DNA from 4 places in the Sporosarcina soli genome. Region 1 is predicted to be linked to each of the others. Evidence: riboswitches for the same ligand, from Rfam matches in the RefSeq annotation. Region 1 holds a riboswitch; each other region holds the start of a gene.

Region 1 (4,963 bases):
CCTCGAAAAACAAATAATAAGGTTGCGAATCGAGCTTCTTCAACTCCAATTGGAAGTCGAATTCCTCGTGCTCTTTTTCAGTCATAGGTATGACGTGGAAGGGGATGTTTTTGGAATGGGCTAGTTGTTTCATCCGATTTCCTTTCGATAGGCTGATGTCGTTGAGCCAAAGGCGATATGTAATTATTTCATCCTTTTCAGTCATGAAGATCAATCTCCACTCAAAAAAGGTTTTGTCAGACGGTCTTTTTGATCTAGCATATTTCACATGCGGTTGTACGGCAATCTGGGCAATCTCCTCATACGGCACAATCTGTTCTTCACCGTTCCAATGATGGGTTACCAGACCGTTGATTTCATGGATGCCGCGATAATCCGCCCACATCATATATTGATAGCTCACATATGCCCCTGTGACAACCACTGCAGCAATCGCGATAAACCTTCTTATTTTCCGTGTTGTTTCATAAAAAGGAAAGAGGAACAGCAGCAATAAGAGCAGGATAAACCCGATGGAAAGACCGCCGATGTAATCCGTAGAAGTGGATTCAAACAACAAAAAATAATTGTTGGAAAATGTCTGTTCTTTCAGATCCTCGTATCCTTCATAGGAAAGAAAGAGGGCGGGAACGATGCCAACAACATAGATATACGCCCAAATCCATCGAAGACCTTTTTGCTTCGCCTGCCACATATTGGTTCTCACTATATGACCAACCATATAAAGCGGCAGGCTAATGAAAAAAATGCCGAACAGCGAAGCTTTGTAATCCTCTCCGAGCGTGAGTAAACCGCCTAGTGCAATGAACAGGCTAAATATGATTAGTAAAATGCCGAAAATCCTTCTCATCTTTTCACCTCCCTTTCATCTACGTGAAAACCTGTCGGGAAGATTCAATAATACACACATAAATATGACGATAGAGCTCTCGTGTTTTAGTGGGGGAGCGCGAACAAATCAAAAAAGGAACACATGTACAAGTGACATGAGTTCCTTTCTTTGATACGTAAACGCATGTACGATTGACATGCGTTATACGTGCCATTTTTATGATATTCATTATCGCAAGAATATATATTTTTCTATACCCTGCAATGGTAGGATGGAGTCTAGTAAATTTAATTTCCATCGATAGAGCTTCTGACAGTTATCAGACTGTAACCTCATCATAGATTGACAATGTACGCTGAAGTGCATGCAATTGTTCGTCGTTCAAAGGAATCATCGGCAAACGAACGCCACCGACTTGAACTCCTTTTAGGTTCAATGCCGCTTTTAATGGTGATGGATTCGGAGCAGCAAAAAGTGCGTTCATCACTGGCAACAGTCTACGGTGATCTGAAGCCGCTTCTTTGATATTACCCATTTTGAAGTTTTTGATCATCGTTTGCATTTCATTGCCTATAATATGAGCTGCGACGGAAACAACACCTACGCCACCAATTGATAATACAGGGATCGTTAAGCCATCATCGCCACTGTACAAGGAAAAATCTGTCGGTGTCTGCTCAATGATTTCAGCCATTGCATCTAAATCGCCACTCGCTTCTTTAATGGCGACGATATTCGAAATTTCGGCAAGGCGCACGACTGTATCGACGGCAATATTGGCCATCGTTCGTCCTGGTACATTGTATAGCATGACAGGTAAAGAAGTGGCTGCCGCAATTGTTTGAAAGTGTTGGAACATCCCTTCTTGGCAAGGTTTATTATAATAGGGAGCGACGAGCATAACGCCGTCAACACCTATATCTTCTGCTAACCTTGTCAGTTCAACAGATTCCCTTGTATTGTTTGAACCCGTTCCAGCAATTACGGGCACTCTTCCATTGATGACTTTTACTACAAATTTGAACAATTGGACCTTTTCTTCAGTCGTTAAAGTCGGAGATTCTCCAGTTGTACCTGATACGACTAAACTATCTGTTCCATTGGCGATTAAATACTCAATCAAGTTCCTTGTCGCTTCAAAATCAATATCTCCGTGCTCATTAAAAGGAGTCACCATAGCTGTTACAATTTGTCCGAAATTCATCATTTCTCCACATCCTATCAATTATTTTAAATAAATAGAGGGAGAAGGGCAGCTTGTAAATCAACGCAAAAAGCAACAACGAAGGGTCGCTGCTGCAGTGAAATAATAGATTATTTCTTTGCATAAGATAGCCCTCCATATAGTTTCCTATATGACAATTCTGTGCTTATTCAACCCAGAACCAGCTTCGAGATAATGAGCTTCTCTCCACTTCGGCAAATCCCCCTTTTCACAATCTTCATAGGACCTCATTATCCTCTGATTGTGTACTAATGGTCTTTGCGCCTCTATCCTTACTTCAAGAGTTCGAAATAAGTAAATGTTTAATTACCCTCACTATATACGGAATTAGTTACAATTGCAAGTCGAAGATGGAATTATTCATTTAATTTTGAATAAAGTCGGCCTGAAGTAGTGTGATGGAATAAAAGGGATGCTGAAATTGGTGCGTGGATAGTTGTCATTCTATTTTACTTTTGAGAAAAGCCAAAAAACTGTGCCCTGCAAATTGATAGCGGGGAAATTAGTATATCTGTACATGGATACGAGGTTCTACCGTGAATGAATGGGATATGCTCTTCGGCAACTTTGGCTAATAATTGAATCGTATGTTCGCTTCGTGTTATAATTGATCTAATAATCTGAAATTAGTTTCGGAGGTGTTTTGTAAATGGTTGTTGCATGGGTCAGAGAAGAAACAACGCCTTATGGTGGAAGCTTGGTGGATCAGGACGGTTTGTGGAAAAAGGTGATTGGGGAACTGTTTGAAGATTTTCTATTATTTTTTGTTCCCGAGCTACATGCGCAGATTGATTTTGGTAAGAGTCCAGACTTTTTGGATAAGGAGTTGTTTCAGGAAATTGCGGATAAGAAAAAAGGCCGGCGTTTTGCAGATCGATTGGCAAAAGTTCGGTTGAAAAATGGAAAAGAGCAATGGATTCTCATTCATATTGAAGTGCAAAGTAAAAAAGAAACAAATTTTCCTGAACGTATGTTTCAATACTTCTACCGTATCTATGACCGTCATCAAGAAAAAATTGTTGCCATCGCTGTTCATACGTCACCTAGTAAAAATGCCATTCCTGACCGCTTTACATACGATTATTTAGGCACGCAGCTACATTATATGTATAGAAATTACCAGACGGAAGCTTATTCAGACGAGGAACTGGAACAATCTGATAATATTTTTAGTAAAATCGTATTAGCTGCAAAAGCTTTGTATCAAACAAAAGATGAAGAACACCAACGTTATTTGTTTAAAAGAAAGCTAATGCGTGAACTTATCCGCAATCAAAACTATACACGCACAGCAGTTCAGGCTGTTTTTCATTTTATTGATTACTTGTTACAATTACCTGACGCGTACACAAAACAACTATCGGAAGAAATCCGATCAATGATTAGAAAGGAGACGGAGCTAATGGAACTGTATAATAAAGAAAATGCTTCCCCGACGATTAAGAATGTTTTTGATTTGGAGTTAGAAAAGGGAATCGAGCAAGGAATAGAACAAGGCGTGAAAAAAGTGGTGTTGGAGATGTTGAGAAAAGGAACATCAACTGATTTTATTGCAGAAGTAACACACTTGGAAAAAGATGAGATTGAGAAGTTGAGGGAAATGCTACAGTAAAAACAGGATTCTTGAGAAGTTCACTTGGTTTTGTACAATCAAGCAAAGATAAAAACCAACCGACGCCCATTTACAACAAAATGGACGTCTTTTTTCATTTGCTAATACGCCTTAAAAACTTTTTAAAAAATCTTTGAAACTTTTTCTGGAAATCTCCGTCTATACGTTGCTTGATTGACAGTGGAGGTAAAGTTATGTGGAAGATTGCTAATAGAGTGTGGTTACTTGTGTGTTTGCTCGTTTTCATAAGTGTGGGTGCGATTTGGATTTTGGTAGAGTCGCAAGGCACAGTGTTCGCGCAAGATACGGATCGTTTTGTGACGAAGCGGGTATTTGAGCGAGTGCTGACATTGCAGGAGCGTCAGCCGCTTTATATGAAGGGGGCGGTTTTGACGCAGATAGGCGAGTTGGCTGCGGATCAGCCTGTTGTGATCATAGGTGAGGATGAGGTGTATTATGAGCTTCGATTGGGAAATATGCCGGCCTTTATTCGTAAGGGGGAGGCGCCGGTTGAAAAAAAGAAGCTTTTGACCGTTGTCCATCCGGAGCGGTTCGCTGCTGTCCGGACGTTGCAAAAAACCGCAGTTTACGAGACTGCTGATTTGCGGAGCGGCGTTATACTGGAGTTGGAAGAAGGTTATCGTTATCCTATTGTACGGGAGGAAGAGGATTGGTATATCCTTACAATTGGAGAGAGGCCGGGCTATATTGCGAAGCAGACCGTTGCAATGGATGTGGGTCTGCCGGTGCTTGTCTACCATCAGGTTTTGCCGCTCGAGTTGATGAGTACGATGAATAGTACAATTTCCTTGGAATCGTTTGAACAGCAGATGGAGTACTTGGCGGATCGCCAGTTCAAGACGTTGACGGCACTTCAGTTGTATGATTACTTGGAAGGACGCCTTGTTGTGCCGAACAAAGCGGTGCTCATTACATTTGATGACGGGTTATTATCGACGAAGGAATTTGCCTATCCGATTTTAAAACAATACGGGTTTACAGCACTTCAGCATATTATTTCTTCACGTACGGATCGGGTACAGGGAACGCAGTTGTTTGATGCGGAAGGTCCGCTGCAGTTTTTTACCGCTGCGGATTTAGAGGCGCTGGCGGATGTTTTCGAGTTCGAAGCACATACCTATGAATTGCATGCACTGAATGGGGATTCGGGTGTAGGGGTTGCGTTAGAGCGTTCAAAAGAAGAGATTCTTTTGGATTTACAGCGAAATATGGTGCAAGTGCCGGGAGCCGTTTCAGTAGCTTATCCGTTTGGTCATTATGATGAGGATTTCAT
Region 2 (4,963 bases), on a different contig from region 1:
GAACTTAGACTGCCTTCTTGACTCCTTTCAAAATCTGTGACATCCGCCGGAGGATTTATCTTCATTCGGCGGGGGCTTCTGCCGAATGAAGATACACAGTGATTAGATAAAAGCCAGGTCCCCTCATCGGTACCTGGTTTTTTGAGTAGGTGAGAATGATGAATGAACTGATTGAACAAAAATTGGCCATTTTACCGGAAATGCCTGGCTGTTACCTGATGAAGGATCGACAAGGGACGATCATTTATGTTGGAAAAGCGAAAGTGCTGAAAAATCGTGTGCGCAGTTATTTTACAGGTACGCATGATGCAAAGACACAACGGCTTGTCAGTGAGATCATGGATTTCGAGTATATCGTCACGTCTTCAAATATTGAAGCGCTTGTGCTCGAATTGAACCTGATCAAACAGCATGATCCCAAGTACAATATTATGCTTAAAGATGATAAGAGCTATCCTTATCTCAAGTTGACCGCAGAACGGCACCCTAAACTGATCATTACGAGGCAAGTGAAAAAAGATAAAGGGAAGTATTTTGGTCCTTATCCGCATGCGCATGCCGCAAGTGAAACGAAGAAGCTGCTCGATCGTTTATATCCTTATCGAAAATGCCATACATTGCCTGATCGTGTCTGTCTCTACTATCATCTCGGCCAATGTCTTGCACCGTGTGTCAATGAAGTGCAGGAAGATACGTACAAATCGATGGTAGAAGATATCAGCCGATTTTTGAATGGCGGCTACAAACAAATGAAAAAAGAGCTGACTGAAAAAATGAAGTCGGCGGCGGAAAATCTCGAATTTGAACGCGCAAAAGAATATCGGGACCAGATTGCGAATATCGAAGCGGTCATGGAAAAACAGACCATTACGATGAATGACTTTACAGATCGCGATATTTTCGGTTATGCAGTCGATCGGGGCTGGATGTGTGTGCAAGTGTTTTTCGTTCGACAAGGGAAGTTGATTGAACGAGATGTCTCACTCTTTCCGGTCTATCAGGAACCTGAGGAAGAATTATTAACATTTATCGGCCAGTTTTATGGGAAATCCGAACATCTCTTACCGAAGGAGATTTTGTTGCCGCAAGGCATAGACCGTGAAATAATACGTCAGCTCCTGCAAGTGAATGTACTGATTCCTCAAAGAGGTAAAAAGAAAGATTTGGTCAATCTTGCGATTAAAAATGCGCAGATGTCGCTGAAGGAGAAATTCCAACTCATTGAACGTCAGGAAAGTAGAACGATCGGAGCGTGCGAAGAGCTTGGTGAAGCGATGAATATTACCATCCCGTTGCATATTGAAGCATTCGATAATTCCCACACGTATGGGGCGGATCCGGTATCTGCGATGGTTTCCTTCGTCGATGGTAAACCGAACCGGAAAGACTATCGGAAATTCAAGACGAAAACGGCAGCGGCGCATGATGACTATGGTGCGATGCGGGAAGTTGTCCGCAGAAGATATACCCGCGTGTTGAAAGAGGAGTTGCCCTTGCCTGACTTGATTGTCATCGACGGGGGGAAAGGGCAGATGGAAGTTGCACGTGAAATTATCGAGGACGAACTTGGCTTATCCATCCCGATAGCAGGATTGGCGAAAGACGATAAACACCAAACAGCCGAACTGCTTTACGGTGATCCGCCAGAACTTATTCCGTTGAAAAGAACAAGTGAGGCATTTTATTTGTTGCAGCGTATTCAAGACGAAGTGCATCGTTTTGCGATTACATTTCACCGTCAACGACGTGAAACGAATTCGCTTGCCTCGACGCTAGATGGACTACCAGGCGTTGGTCCGAAACGAAAAAATATGTTATTAAAACATTTCGGTTCTGTCAAAAAAATTCGGGAGGCCTCCGCATTAGAATTGCAAAAAGCAGGGTTGCCAATGACCGTTGCGGAAAAAGTGGAGACCTATTTTCAAAATGAAACATTGCGAGAAAATAAATAGTATGATATTGTGGATGCACTGAATTTTTTCACATATTATGCAATGCATTATATCGTGAGGATAGAGGCGCGAATGTTAAGAGTACATTTCCTGAAGGCGGCAGCCTAATGAGGGGAATCGAAAGGGACTTTCGCCGAAGCGGATCATCAGCTGCCATGATGATTTAGCTGGATTTCCATTGAAGAAGTGGGAGTCTGTCAGGTATCAAATACCTGGAGAGCTATCCGTTCGGAGCTTTTTTGTGATTGCTCCCATCGGACCGGCTCTCAATTTATGATTGAGAGCCTTTTTGGCATTCCGGGAAAAGATGGAGGACTGAAAATGGAACGAATTGTGATGAAGTTCGGTGGGACTTCGGTTGCGAATCCTGAAAAAATCGCACATGCGGCGCAATTGGTCGTCGGGGAAGTCAAGCGGGGGAAAAAGGTAGCTGTCATCGTGTCGGCGATGGGAAAAACGACTGATGAATTACTAGCGTTAGCAAATGAAGTAAACCCGAACGCGGGGCGACGCGAGCTGGATATGCTCTTGACGACAGGTGAACAAGTAACTGCTTCCCTTCTTGCGATGGCCATTGCTGCGGAAGGGGTTGAGGCAAAATCTTTTACCGGGTGGCAGGCGGGTGTCACAACGGAAGCCATACATGGAAATGCCCGGATTGAACAAGTTCGTGCAGAAAGAATCATCTCCACTCTTGAGGAGGATGCAGTCGCTGTCATAACAGGTTTCCAAGGAATTGATGCTCAGGGGCAATTGACGACATTGGGGCGTGGTGGATCAGATACGAGTGCTGTTGCAATCGCTATAGCGATTGATGCGGCTGTTTGCGATATTTACACAGACGTAGAAGGAGTCTTTACGACCGATCCACGTTTAATCGAACAAGCGCGGAAGTTGGAAGAAATTTCGTACGATGAAATGCTGGAAATCGCGAATTTAGGAGCAGGGGTCCTGCATCCGAGAGCCGTCGAGTTCGCTAAAAACCATCAAATGCCATTGCGTGTCAGACCAGCCCATATTGAAGGAGAAGGAACGATCATTAAGGAGGAAATCGATTTGGAAAACAATCTTATCGTTCGGGGAGTCGCATTTGAACGCGATATTGTCCGAAGCACTGTTATGTATGACACACCCTACAATGGTTCACTTGCAAATATTTTTACAACCTTAGCCAAACATCATGTTAACGTAGATATTATTGTGCAGACGATCCGGGAGGACTCACAACCATCCGTTTCTTTTTCGATTAAAAAACAGGATTTTGCCGAAGTAGTCAAAGTATTGGAGATGAATCAGGAAGCACTCGGGTATCGACAAGTTGACTTTGAAGTAGGGCTTGCTAAAGTGTCGATCGTCGGAAGTGGCATGGTATCGAATCCGGGCGTTGCTGCTACTATGTTTGATGCAATGCGCAATGCATCCGTTCCGATCAAAATGGTGAGCACGTCAGAGATTAAAGTATCCGTTGTTATTCCGGAATCGGATATGGAAAAAGCGGTAACGGTCCTTCACGAACAATACGAATTAGCTGGGGAATAAAAGAGGGGGATGCACCGATTTACTGGAGCATCCCTCAGCCTGTTGCCAAACGCTCGCATCAGTTGTTGAGGCCTACAGGATGTAGGTCATGCATCCGTTGCCAATCGAACAGCGAAGGGTTCGATTTGCCATATTTCTGCGTTCTTTGCAGAAATTAAGTCACTTTTCAGGACGCGGCGTCCTTAGGATGGCTTCCTAACTCGCTCGTCCGCTCATGAACTCTAGTTCGATTCGCGTCTTCGCTCGACTTCGTGCGGGCTCGCAGGAAGAGAGTCATGCAGGCGTTACGAATCGAACAGTGAAGGGTTCGATTTGCTGTGTTTCTGTGCTCTTTGCAGAAATTAAGGCACTTTTTTTGAACGTCGCGCTCTTAGCCTGCCTTCCACGTGACAATCGTTTTCAATCAGGCTGAAGGAATTACTAATTTACAACGTATACCTAAAAAAGAGGTAGACAAAGTTAAATAACAACTTTGTCTACCTCTTAGGGATGCTCGGATCTCCTGGAGCATCCCTATCAACATTTCAAATAGTTGATTTTAAATCCCATTTCACATGAAAGTGAACGAGGGGTTCTTTTTCGTTTACTTCGCCATAGCACTCTGTTAGTAAGCCGTTCAATTTCTGATACTGTTCCGCCAAAAAACCGGCCTCGAGGTGAAAGGATCTTTTGTGGAAAGTTGGGCCTGCTTCGTTTTTTAATATGTAAAAAGCCTCGTCTTTTGCCGTTTCATGAAGTATAAGCTCACCCCATCCTGCTTCTTGGAAGAAAACAGGCAATTCTTCGATAGCAAAAACCGGGAATTTTCGAGCGATTTCTTTCCCTGCCCAATAGAGGATTTCGTCTTCATGTTTCCCGAGTATGCTTGGCAATACATGATCGCGCAATAATTCGTAGCCGAAGCGGGTCGGCGAGTCGTATGTAATATTTTCCAATCGAATAAACAACCCTTCGGATAATGTAGAAATTAATAGAATAATCAGCTGACAAATGCTTTCCTCATCTTGACCTCTTCAAAACAGAGGAGTACAATGAACATGTTATATTATTGTATCATGAAGAGGAGAGCAGTCAACGGTTGCTTCGTGTCAAAACGATGGCAGCCTTAGATGCACGTCCTCAGCAATAAGGGAGGGTAAAAGATTTGTCGAGAGAATCAGATTTTTATTTGCGCCGACTACATTCGTTGCTCGGGATCATCCCGGTTGGGCTCTTCCTTGCTCAGCACTTGGTTATTAACCATTTTGCGACACGCGGTGCAGAAGCATTCAACAACGCATCCAATTTCATGGGGAATTTACCGTTCGTTCTGTTTTTAGAATGGTTTGTCATTTACATTCCACTCATGTTCCATGCGTTCTATGGTGTGTACATAGCTTTTACTGCGAAAAATAACGTACAGCGCTTTGGTACGTTCCGCAACTGGATGTTCATGTTGCAACGAATTACAGGAGTTTTCCTAGTAATTTTCA
Region 3 (4,963 bases), on a different contig from region 1:
GAGGTGTTTGCATGGATAATCTAAACTTTATGGGAACAGGGAATTGGTTAGGGATACTTTCCTTGATATTGATTGTACTTTGCTTTTATTTCAGCCTATCTTTCTTCCAATACTTAAAATTAGGCGATGAACGGCTTATTAAACAGTCTAAATTTGCAGCAGTCTTTTTTCTTGCACTGAGTTTGTTAATACCTGCAATATTTAATTTTTATGTCTATTATCAAATGATGAAATAATACCAGTTTTTCATTTTAGATTTACCATAACCGAATGCAAGTGTTTCAGAAGTGTCTCTGTACTTGGAAGCTTTAAGGTGAATTTTCATAGAACTATATACAGAAAAAAGCCAGGTGTTAAGACATGTTAAATCGTCATAGCACCTGGCTTTTATTATTCTTTATCAAAATCGCAATCTTTCAACGGAATCAATTTTGTTTTATATTTCACTTTATAGACCAGCCAAACGATGAGGAAAAGGGGTAACCCGATGTAGGAAACGAGTGCACCGTTCCAATCGATTTCGCCACCTACGAAGGCTTGGAAGTTTTGTCCTAAAATGATGAATGTACAAAGGACCAATGCCAGTAACGGACCGAATGGGAAAAATCTTGCCCGGTACGGAAGGTCGTCGATATTGCCGCCTTGTGCAAGATAGGCCCTGCGGAAACGGTAATGGCTGACAGCGATGCCGAGCCATGTGACAAATCCGGCCATCCCGGAAGCGTTCAGCAACCAGACATAGACGGTCCCATCTCCGAAGAACGTGGATAGAAATGCAAGGGAGCCGACAAGCGTCGTAGCAATCAAAGCATTGACTGGCACACCTCTTTTATCCAACTTGCCAAGGAATTTAGGCGCTTTGCCATCCCGCGCCAAGTCCCAAAGCATACGCGTAGATGCATACATACCGGAGTTACCTGCTGACAAGACCGCTGTTAGGATAATGGCGTTCATGACAGATGCGGCAAAAGCGAATCCGGCCCGTTCGAAAACGAGGGTGAAAGGGCTGACAGAAACGGATTCACTCAGTAAACGCGGATCCGTGTAAGGTAAGATCATCCCGATGACGAAAATCGATAAGATGTAAAAAAGAAGGATACGCCAGAAAACGGTGCTGACCGCTTTCGGGATTGTTTTACCTGGATCTTTACTTTCTCCGGCGGCGACACCTAGTAATTCCGTACCTTGGAAAGAAAAGCCTGCCGCCATGAAAATCCCTAAAATCGCAAAGAAGCCGCCATTGAATGGTGCATCTTCAATCGTGAAGTTGGTGAAGCCGATCGCTTCGCCGCCCATGATGCCAAAAATCATCAAGAAACCGATGATGATAAAGATGATGACGGTGATCACTTTAATGAGTGAAAACCAGAACTCCGCCTCACCGAATCCTTTGACGGACATATAGTTAAAGCCGAACATGATGAGTAGGGCGAGTGCACTCCAAACGAAGGAAGGGCTATCCGGAAACCAAAATTTCATAATAAGGACAACTGCAGCTAGTTCCGCTGCAATCGTAATGGCCCAGTTATACCAATAGTTCCAGCCGATCGCAAAACCGAATGCCGGATCGACGAATTTGGTGGCATATACTTTGAATGAGCCAGCGACAGGCATATAAGCCGCCATTTCTGCAAGACTTGTCATTAAAAAGTAAACCATAATACCAACAGCCGCATAAGCGAGCAATGCGCCGCCAGGTCCTGCTGTATGGATCGCGCCACCGCTCGCGAGGAAAATCCCCGTTCCGATCGATCCCCCAAGTGAGATCATCGTTAAATGACGTGCTTTCAGCGACCTTTTCAACTGTGGTGCGTTGGATGATGAAGATGTTTTTGCCAAATTGTATTCTCCTTTATTTGACGGAAGGTTGCAGGCTTAGACATATAAAAAAGCCGACGAAAAAGATCGACGGCTGGTTGTCATAAGTCCGAATAATCCTTCCGAAGATAGTTCTCCACGTTGTTCGAAAAACGTGACAATGATGTCCCTATTCGAAAACATCACCAGCCCGGATTGTCAATGAACGATCCACACTTCGGCAACTCATCCTTTCAAACGGAGTCGAAGATGTCATTGCATCTCGTCCGATCTACTCTTATAAGCTGCGGCCTCTATCCCATCAGTGCATGGGAGTATTGAATTAACAATATTAGTATAGGGAATGGAAATGGATTAGGCAAGGGGAAAGCCCTTTGTCTTTTCCTTCGCAATTTTCACTATTAAAGGAAAAGAAACCTTTCTCTATGAAAATAGGGAGACAGAACGGTGCGTGTCACGGATGGCATCGAATGGAACGAAGGATCTGGCACTTGTTTCTGCTGACCTATTAGTTTTGTTAGTTGGCATATTTCACTGAAAAGACATGAAGCACAGCATAATGATGGGCCGTGATTCTCTGTTTGGTTGTATAATCATGACGGATTGAAATTCTACTATAGGTTGGACAAGCAAAGGCTAGCTGGAGGGGAAAAAGAATGAAAGCAACGATTGGTGTTTTAGGTGATACAGCCGTTTCAAAAGTAAATCAATACCGTACAAGTAAAGGGAGCTATTTCATATTGACAATGATGGGAGGTTTTTTTGTCGGATTTGGAATCATTCTCATTTTTACGGTGGGCGGTTTGCTCGGTCCTACTGGTTTTGCAGGAACAAAAATAATCATGGGACTCACATTCGGCATAGCCTTAAGCCTGGTGTTAATGGCGGGCGCCGATCTGTTTACGAGTAATAATATGATCCTGATGATTGGCACATTGGCGAAGAAAACGACTTGGCTTGAAACGATCCAAATTTGGCTTTTCAGCTATATTGGCAACTTTGCTGGCGCCGTTCTTATTGCGGCACTTTTTTTCTATACAGGGCTTGCCACGGGAGGGACGGCGGATTTTCTGAACATGGCGGCAGCCGACAAGATGAATGCCCCATTTATGGAGTTGTTGTTTAGGGGGATTCTGTGCAATATTCTCGTCTGCTTGGCCGTTTGGTGCTCCTTCAAATTGAAGGAAGAAACCGCGAAGTTGATCGTCATTTTTTGGTGTTTATTCGCCTTTATCACATCTGGTTTCGAGCATAGTATTGCAAACATGACCTTGCTGTCCATTTCGCTAATGGTTCCGCATCCTGAAACCATTACACTGGCTGGTTTGGTAGCAAACTTGGTGCCAGTCACAATCGGTAATGTGATCGGTGGCGCTATATTTATCGGAGCGGGTTATTGGTTCGGAAATACGGAACAGAAAAAAGGAATCTAACATCGTCAAATATGAGGGTCACTTTTTCACTCTGAAGCGCATTCTATACACATAGAAGAAAGATAGCCATACTTAAAATGATTCGAAATTATTTTGCGAGAATGTCTCTTTTTTTTTTAGCGAAAAATCACTTGCGAAAATCGAAAAAAGCTACTATTGTAAGGAAGGAAAATTTGAATCGAACAGTTTTAGAGGTTATTAAAGGAGAAATCTAGACGATGTTTGGGAAAAATAATCGTATCCGAAAAAAAGTATATCAATCCATTGAAGGGTTAACGGATGAACAGTTCAACAAGATCCCTACAAACGGAGGGTGGTCACCAAAACAAATATTCGAACATCTGGTTCGAATGGAAACGTTGATTGCCACGAAGATCGCTGAAGAACTGAAAAATCCTGATAGCCCAAAATGTACAAAGAAACCACTTGCGCTTACGTCGGGCCGTTTATTGAAAGTGGAAGAGCCAGCGGATACCGTGCCGACGGAAGTGTACAAATCGATTGTCGAGATGAAAAATGAACTTTATGAATCACGTCTCTTCTTATTAGATGTCTTTGAGTCTGCAACGATGGATGTTCTTTGTGAGAAATCATTCAAACACCCTCATTTGGGGCAAGTTCCTTTAATCCAATGGTTTTCCTTTGTCGGATTGCATGAAAAGTGGCATTTGAAACAATTGAAAAAAACACTTGAAATGAATGCAAAGTGAGAACTTATCGAACACCTTCTTCCCAAGCGATTGAGAATCGCCTGGGAAGAAGGTGTTTTTTCGTTCAGGCTACAGAAAAGGGAAGATCGTCGAGTGCTTTATATGAAAACGACATCAATGAAACTTGGCTCGCATGCAATAGTACATTGTGTGAGGAAGAGGTGTTTTTTGGGATTTCCTCTCCGGACTTGTACAACTATATTCGTTTGCCTTTATTCATCTAACATGACTCTATATGTTGAATTTTCTGTGGGTTCAGAGGGATTGGTAAAATGTTCTTGATTCGTTTTGTTCAAAGTAGACAAATCATTGTACAAAGATGCTGTTATTGTGGGAAAGGTTATGCACTGTATATAGCGAGGGTTTGTTCATTTTGTTCAATAGACATAAAGACCTGCCGGGTAAAACTATGTATAATAAAAATTGTTACTGAAGAAAACGTTTTCGATAGGATAAAAAAGTTGAGCTGCTGTTCTTTTTACGGAACTCGAAATTATTTAACTAACTTGTGTAAAACTGCTCTACACGGGGAGATAATTCGCATTCCAAATGTAACCATTTGTTATAGGGAAATAATTTTGAAGTAACAGGGTAAACTTTTATTTATCGTCTAACATTCAATGTAGCTTTAAATACAGCATAAAAGAAAAGGAGTGCGGCAAATGTCTACAATAAATGAAAATTACGATGCACAAGTGACGCAGGTTGAACATGCCACGGGATTAGACGAATCGTTACATCCAAAAAACGATAAAGATCGGACAGTTAAACCGAAAGACTATATTTTCATGTGGATAGGCGATGGTGTCAATTTAGGGAATATGACGTTAGGAGCCAGTGTAATTGTAGCGGGAGTGGCAACATTGAACATCTTCCAGACGATCCTGGCAGCTCTAGCTGCAATTGCCATCATCTCCACTGTTTTTGCATTAAATGATCGACTCGGCTATAAAAAAGGAATTCCATATGTTGTACAACTTAGAATGTCCTTTGGGATAAAAG
Region 4 (4,963 bases), on a different contig from region 1:
GTTAGGTTTGAAACATGGAAAGCGTCCTGCTGAAGAAGTAATTCAAGAATTGGGGGAATATGTGCTCCCTCATTTCCCTACAATTAATTAAAATTGAAAGAAGTGGAAGATAAATGATTAAAGGTTTAGAACGAATTAATGAATTGGCGAAAAAAGAGCGAGAAGAAGGTCTGACGAAAGCTGAAATGGTTGAACAAACGGTATTGCAGCAAGATTATTTGCGTGAAATCCGCGGACAAGTGCTAAACACCGTTTCGGGGATGACTGTGCTCGATCCACTTGGCAATGATGTCACACCTGAAAAAGTGCGTGAACAAAAAAAATTGCAAGGTGATCAGGAAGTTAAATAATGAAAGGAAGTAAGGATATGAAGGACTATTTAGTTAAAGCTATTGCGTTTAACGATCAAGTACGTGCTTATGCAGTAACGACAACAGAAACGGTTGGAGAAGCTCAACGTCGTCATCAGACATGGCCGACTGCTTCTGCAGCGCTTGGCCGTTCCATAACAGCAGGCACGATCATGGGGGCTATGCTCAAGGGTGAGGAAAAGTTAACGGTAAAGATAGAGGGCGGCGGTCCAATCGGTACCATTTTGGTGGATGCCAATGCAAAAGGGGAAGTGCGAGGCTATGTGACAAATCCACAAACACATTTTGACCTAAATGAACAGGGTAAATTGGATGTTCGACGAGCCGTTGGAATAAACGGCATGCTTACCGTATCAAAAGATATCGGACTGCAACATCCTTTTGTTGGACATGTTCCACTCATATCGGGTGAGTTAGGCGAAGATTTCACGTCCTATATCGTGCATTCAGAACAAGTGCCTTCCTCTGTAGGCGTCGGGGTTTTGGTGAATGCTGATCAGACAATCCAAGCGGCTGGTGGATTCATCATTCAACTGTTACCTGGTACAGATGAAGAGACCATTACGAAGATTGAAGAACGTTTGAATGGAATGATGCCGATTTCCTCGATGGTTGAGCAAGGAATGACGCCGGAACAAATGCTTGAACAAGTGCTCGGAGCCGGAAATGTAAAAATGCTTGAGCAAATGCCCGTATATTTCCAATGTCAATGTTCCAGAGAGCGGATTACGAATGCCATCGTCAGCTTAGGAAGCGATGAGATTCAAGATATGATTCAGACGGAAGGTATGGCTGATGCACAATGCCATTTTTGCAATGAAAACTACCATTTTTCTAAAGAAAATCTAGAACGGTTATTGGAAGATACTGTCTAACAAAATAAGTTTTGTCTAGGTCATAACGATATTTATAAGCGATACTCCGGTTGAAGAGGAGGATTTTAGTATTTCACTTCAGGTATTATTTTAGAGAAATAAAAAGCTGAGAATATAAGTAGAGTGCCAAAGGAAGATCCTCGCTCGATTTTTTCAATGAGTGCAAGTCGTTCAATTAGATGGAAATGCTCGTATAAGTGCAATTCCAGTGAATAACGACTTGCCTCTTATCCTCGTCTATCGGTTCCTTTAATTGGCTGTTTGACAGATGGAAAATAGTATTGTAAAGTAGGTATCATAATTGAATACAACCTCACTTTAAGAATAGTGAGGTAGAGGCGCGATATTTAATAGTTCTTAGTGGAGTTTGAGATGCAATGATTCTAAGAAGAAGGAAATGTCGCCGAAGCTTGTAATCTTTCTCACGATTGCTTGCTGGGTCTGCAGCGAATAACTGCAGGACTGTCTCAATAAACGTCCCGGTTTATTGAGTGGGCTATCTCATTTGGGGAAAGTGGAGGATTTAGGGCAACTTATATATTGCGACCTGAGATCACTTCAGGTCTTTTTGTATAAGTTGCCCTTTTAGTATGTTAGAAATGTAGTAAAAAAGATTCAGAGGGGGAGAATCAATCATGAGAAAAAAGTTATCATCATTCATCGCGTTATCATTCTCAGCGATGCTGTTGTTAGCTGCATGCGGAACAAAAGAGAGCGGCAGCACAACTTCTTCGGAAGGAGAAGGGGAACAGAAAGAGGTTTTACGGGTAGGTATGGAAGCAGGATACCCACCATTTAACTGGACGCAATTAGATGATGCCAACGGTGGAGTGAAAATTGAAGGCAATGCTGAATATGCAGGCGGTTATGACGTAGAAATCGCTAAAAAAATTGCTGAAGGTTTAGGAAAAGAATTGGTTATCGTCAAAACAGAGTGGGACGGTCTAGTCCCGTCATTACAATCCGGTAAAATTGACGTGATTACAGCGGGCATGTCACCAACTGAAGAACGGAAAGAATCCATTGACTTTTCCGACAACTATTATACTTCTAATTTTGTGATGATCGTCAAAAAAGGTAGCAAATATGAAAATGCAACTTCCATCCAAGATTTCAGTGGGGCGAAAATAACAGGACAGTTAAATACATCCCACTATGGCGTTATCGACCAAATTGAGGGTGTCAACAAACAACCGGCATCGGATAATTTCCCGGCAATGCGCGTTGCCCTTGAGTCCGGTGTCATTGATGGTTATGTATCAGAACGTCCGGAAGGCATCAGTGCCTCATCCGCCAACCCTAATTTTGTAATGGTCGAATTTACAGAAGGATTTGTTGCAGATGAAGAAGAAACTGCGGTTGCAGCCGGATTAAAAAAGGATAGCGAATTAGTTGATAAAATCAATGAAATCTTAGCAGACATTTCGGAAGAAGAACGTCAGAATATTATGGACGCTGCGATTAAAAATCAACCAGCGGCAGAATAAGGATGAAGTGATACCGGCTGCCTCTAATTGCAGCCGGTTTTTCACTTGATTCAGCTTCTGCTAAATCAATTAAAAGCCTCCGGCGGATGTCATAGATTTTGCAGAAATTAAGGCACCAGCCATTAGAAAGCGCAATTCAAAATCTGGACGCAAATACGCCGAGGCATTATTGGTCTTGGTTAGATTCCCCTTTGGAAAGGATGGAATGAATGAGTCTCGAGTGGATTATTCAAATGATTATTAATAACTGGCCGATGTTTCTTCGCGGAGCGGGCATGACGCTTCTCATTTCTGTAATCGGGACGATTATCGGAGCGATTATCGGTTTACTTGCAGGAGTGATACGCACAATCCCTGTTCCAGAACGACGGGCAAAACGAATCTTATTAAAAACGGTAAATGTGATTCTCACATCCTACATAGAGTTTTTCCGTGGAACGCCAATGATCGTTCAAGCAATGGTCATTTTCTATGGATCTGCTTTGGCTTTTGGGATTGATATGGACCGGACTATAGCGGCCATCGTGATTGTCTCTATCAATACAGGGGCCTATATGGCGGAGTTTGTCCGTGGCGGTGTCATGTCGATCGATAAAGGACAGTTTGAAGCGGCACATGCGGTCGGGATGAATCATGTTCAGACGATGCTGAATGTTGTTTTACCCCAAGTGATCCGTAACATCTTACCGGCAACCGGCAACCAATTTATTATCAATATTAAAGATACATCTGTTCTGAACGTCATCGGCGTTACGGAATTATATTTCCAAACAAAAACGGTCGCAGGTATTAGCTTTAAATATTTTGAGCCATTTTTCGTTGCCTGTATATTGTATTTCGTCATGACGTTTACCGTCACCCTGATTCTCCGTTATTTTGAAAGGAAATTGGAAGGACCGGAAAACTATAGCATGATCGGCCAGCCGGCACAAATAACGAATGTAGCCAATACAAAAGAGAGTTAAGACGGAGGTGGGGGACAAATGGAAAAAGTCATCGATATTCAACATCTTAGAAAATCATTTGGTACGCATGAAGTATTAAAAGATATCGATTTTTCAGTAGCCAAAGGGGAGGTTGTCTGTATCATCGGGTCATCTGGATCCGGTAAATCCACTCTTCTTCGTTGTATCAATCTATTGGAGAGACCAAGTGGCGGACGAATCATCTACCAAGGTGAAAATATTCTAGATGCTAAGCATGATATTCATTCATACCGTACGAAGTTAGGGATGGTATTCCAACAATTCAACTTGTTTAATAACCATGATGTATTAAGTAATTGTGTTGTCGGACAAGTGAAAGTGTTAAAACGCACAAAAGAAGAAGCAGAAAAAGTGGCAATGAAGTATTTGAAAGTGGTAGGCATGGATCGCTATGTGAATGCAAGAGCTAGACAATTGTCTGGCGGTCAGAAGCAACGTGTAGCAATTGCCCGCGCCCTATCGATGGAACCGGATGTCATGTTATTCGATGAACCAACATCCGCATTGGATCCAGAGATGGTAGGGGAGGTTCTGAAAGTAATGAAGGAGCTCGCTGAAACCGGCTTAACAATGCTGATCGTAACCCATGAAATGGAATTCGCAAAAGAGGTTTCCGATCGCGTCGTCTTTATGGACAAAGGAGTAATTGCTGAAGTAGGGCCACCCGAACAAATTTTCAATAACCCGACACAAGAGCGAACGAGGGAATTTCTAAAACGTACATTGAAATGATCATATATTGCCGAAAAACAGCGGGCCTTTCCCTGATATGCTCAGGGAAAGACCCGCTGTTTTCGTTGTGGTTTTTCAATTACTTTGAATGACTTGTCAACCAATTATCAACAAGTGGATATAGTTCATTGACCGCTTTACGGCCAACAACGACAGAGACATGCCCCGTATCCATCAAGTGATACGTTTTGTCTTTACTAGATATTTTATCCATCAATGGCTCAATTTGAATTGGATTAGCAATGTTATCACGTTTTGCAGCAATATTTAAGACGTTTGCTGTAATTTTGCTAAGCTCGACTTTCCGCCCTCGGATGTAGAGTTCATCGTTAATCAGCTTATTTTCTTGGTAGAACTCGCGGATCCATTGGCGATAAGCTTCTCCAGGGAAAGGAATTCCATCGTTTAACCATTTTTGCATAAGCTTCCAATTATGAACGAATGCATCATTATCTGCTCGATTCGCCAATCCGACGTAAGGTCCATAAACATTGGCGATCGGGTTCAATAAT

Evidence for each region. A riboswitch is a leader RNA that binds a small molecule or an ion and turns the genes downstream of it on or off. The one in region 1 is predicted to bind lysine.
Region 2: another riboswitch for lysine. It lies ahead of ACFPRA_RS15525 (aspartate kinase); the one in region 1 lies ahead of dapA (4-hydroxy-tetrahydrodipicolinate synthase).
Region 3: another riboswitch for lysine. It lies ahead of ACFPRA_RS04635 (amino acid permease); the one in region 1 lies ahead of dapA (4-hydroxy-tetrahydrodipicolinate synthase).
Region 4: another riboswitch for lysine. It lies ahead of ACFPRA_RS02085 (transporter substrate-binding domain-containing protein); the one in region 1 lies ahead of dapA (4-hydroxy-tetrahydrodipicolinate synthase).

The regions. Positions count from the first base shown of each region.
Region 1 covers NZ_JBHSNO010000015.1:253,221-258,183, reverse strand. Annotated here, with positions in the region: gene ACFPRA_RS20235 (hypothetical protein) at 1-850, opposite strand, end outside; gene dapA (4-hydroxy-tetrahydrodipicolinate synthase) at 1,152-2,036, opposite strand; lysine riboswitch at 2,157-2,334, opposite strand; gene ACFPRA_RS20225 (Rpn family recombination-promoting nuclease/putative transposase) at 2,707-3,669, shown strand; gene ACFPRA_RS20220 (polysaccharide deacetylase family protein) at 3,864-4,963, shown strand, end outside.
Region 2 covers NZ_JBHSNO010000008.1:37,268-42,230, reverse strand. Annotated here, with positions in the region: gene uvrC (excinuclease ABC subunit UvrC) at 159-1,952, shown strand; lysine riboswitch at 2,006-2,183, shown strand; gene ACFPRA_RS15525 (aspartate kinase) at 2,274-3,491, shown strand; gene ACFPRA_RS15520 (YslB family protein) at 4,016-4,426, opposite strand; gene ACFPRA_RS15515 (succinate dehydrogenase cytochrome b558 subunit) at 4,636-4,963, shown strand, end outside.
Region 3 covers NZ_JBHSNO010000005.1:70,205-75,167, reverse strand. Annotated here, with positions in the region: gene ACFPRA_RS04640 (hypothetical protein) at 12-236, shown strand; gene ACFPRA_RS04635 (amino acid permease) at 391-1,839, opposite strand; lysine riboswitch at 1,940-2,122, opposite strand; gene ACFPRA_RS04630 (formate/nitrite transporter family protein) at 2,475-3,251, shown strand; gene ACFPRA_RS04625 (DinB family protein) at 3,470-3,961, shown strand; gene ACFPRA_RS04620 (NCS1 family transporter) at 4,624-4,963, shown strand, end outside.
Region 4 covers NZ_JBHSNO010000001.1:414,795-419,757, reverse strand. Annotated here, with positions in the region: gene ACFPRA_RS02100 (LLM class oxidoreductase) at 1-91, shown strand, start outside; gene ACFPRA_RS02095 (DUF896 domain-containing protein) at 114-350, shown strand; gene hslO (Hsp33 family molecular chaperone HslO) at 368-1,246, shown strand; lysine riboswitch at 1,572-1,753, shown strand; gene ACFPRA_RS02085 (transporter substrate-binding domain-containing protein) at 1,882-2,733, shown strand; gene ACFPRA_RS02080 (amino acid ABC transporter permease) at 2,943-3,698, shown strand; gene ACFPRA_RS02075 (amino acid ABC transporter ATP-binding protein) at 3,717-4,451, shown strand; gene phaC (class III poly(R)-hydroxyalkanoic acid synthase subunit PhaC) at 4,531-4,963, opposite strand, start outside.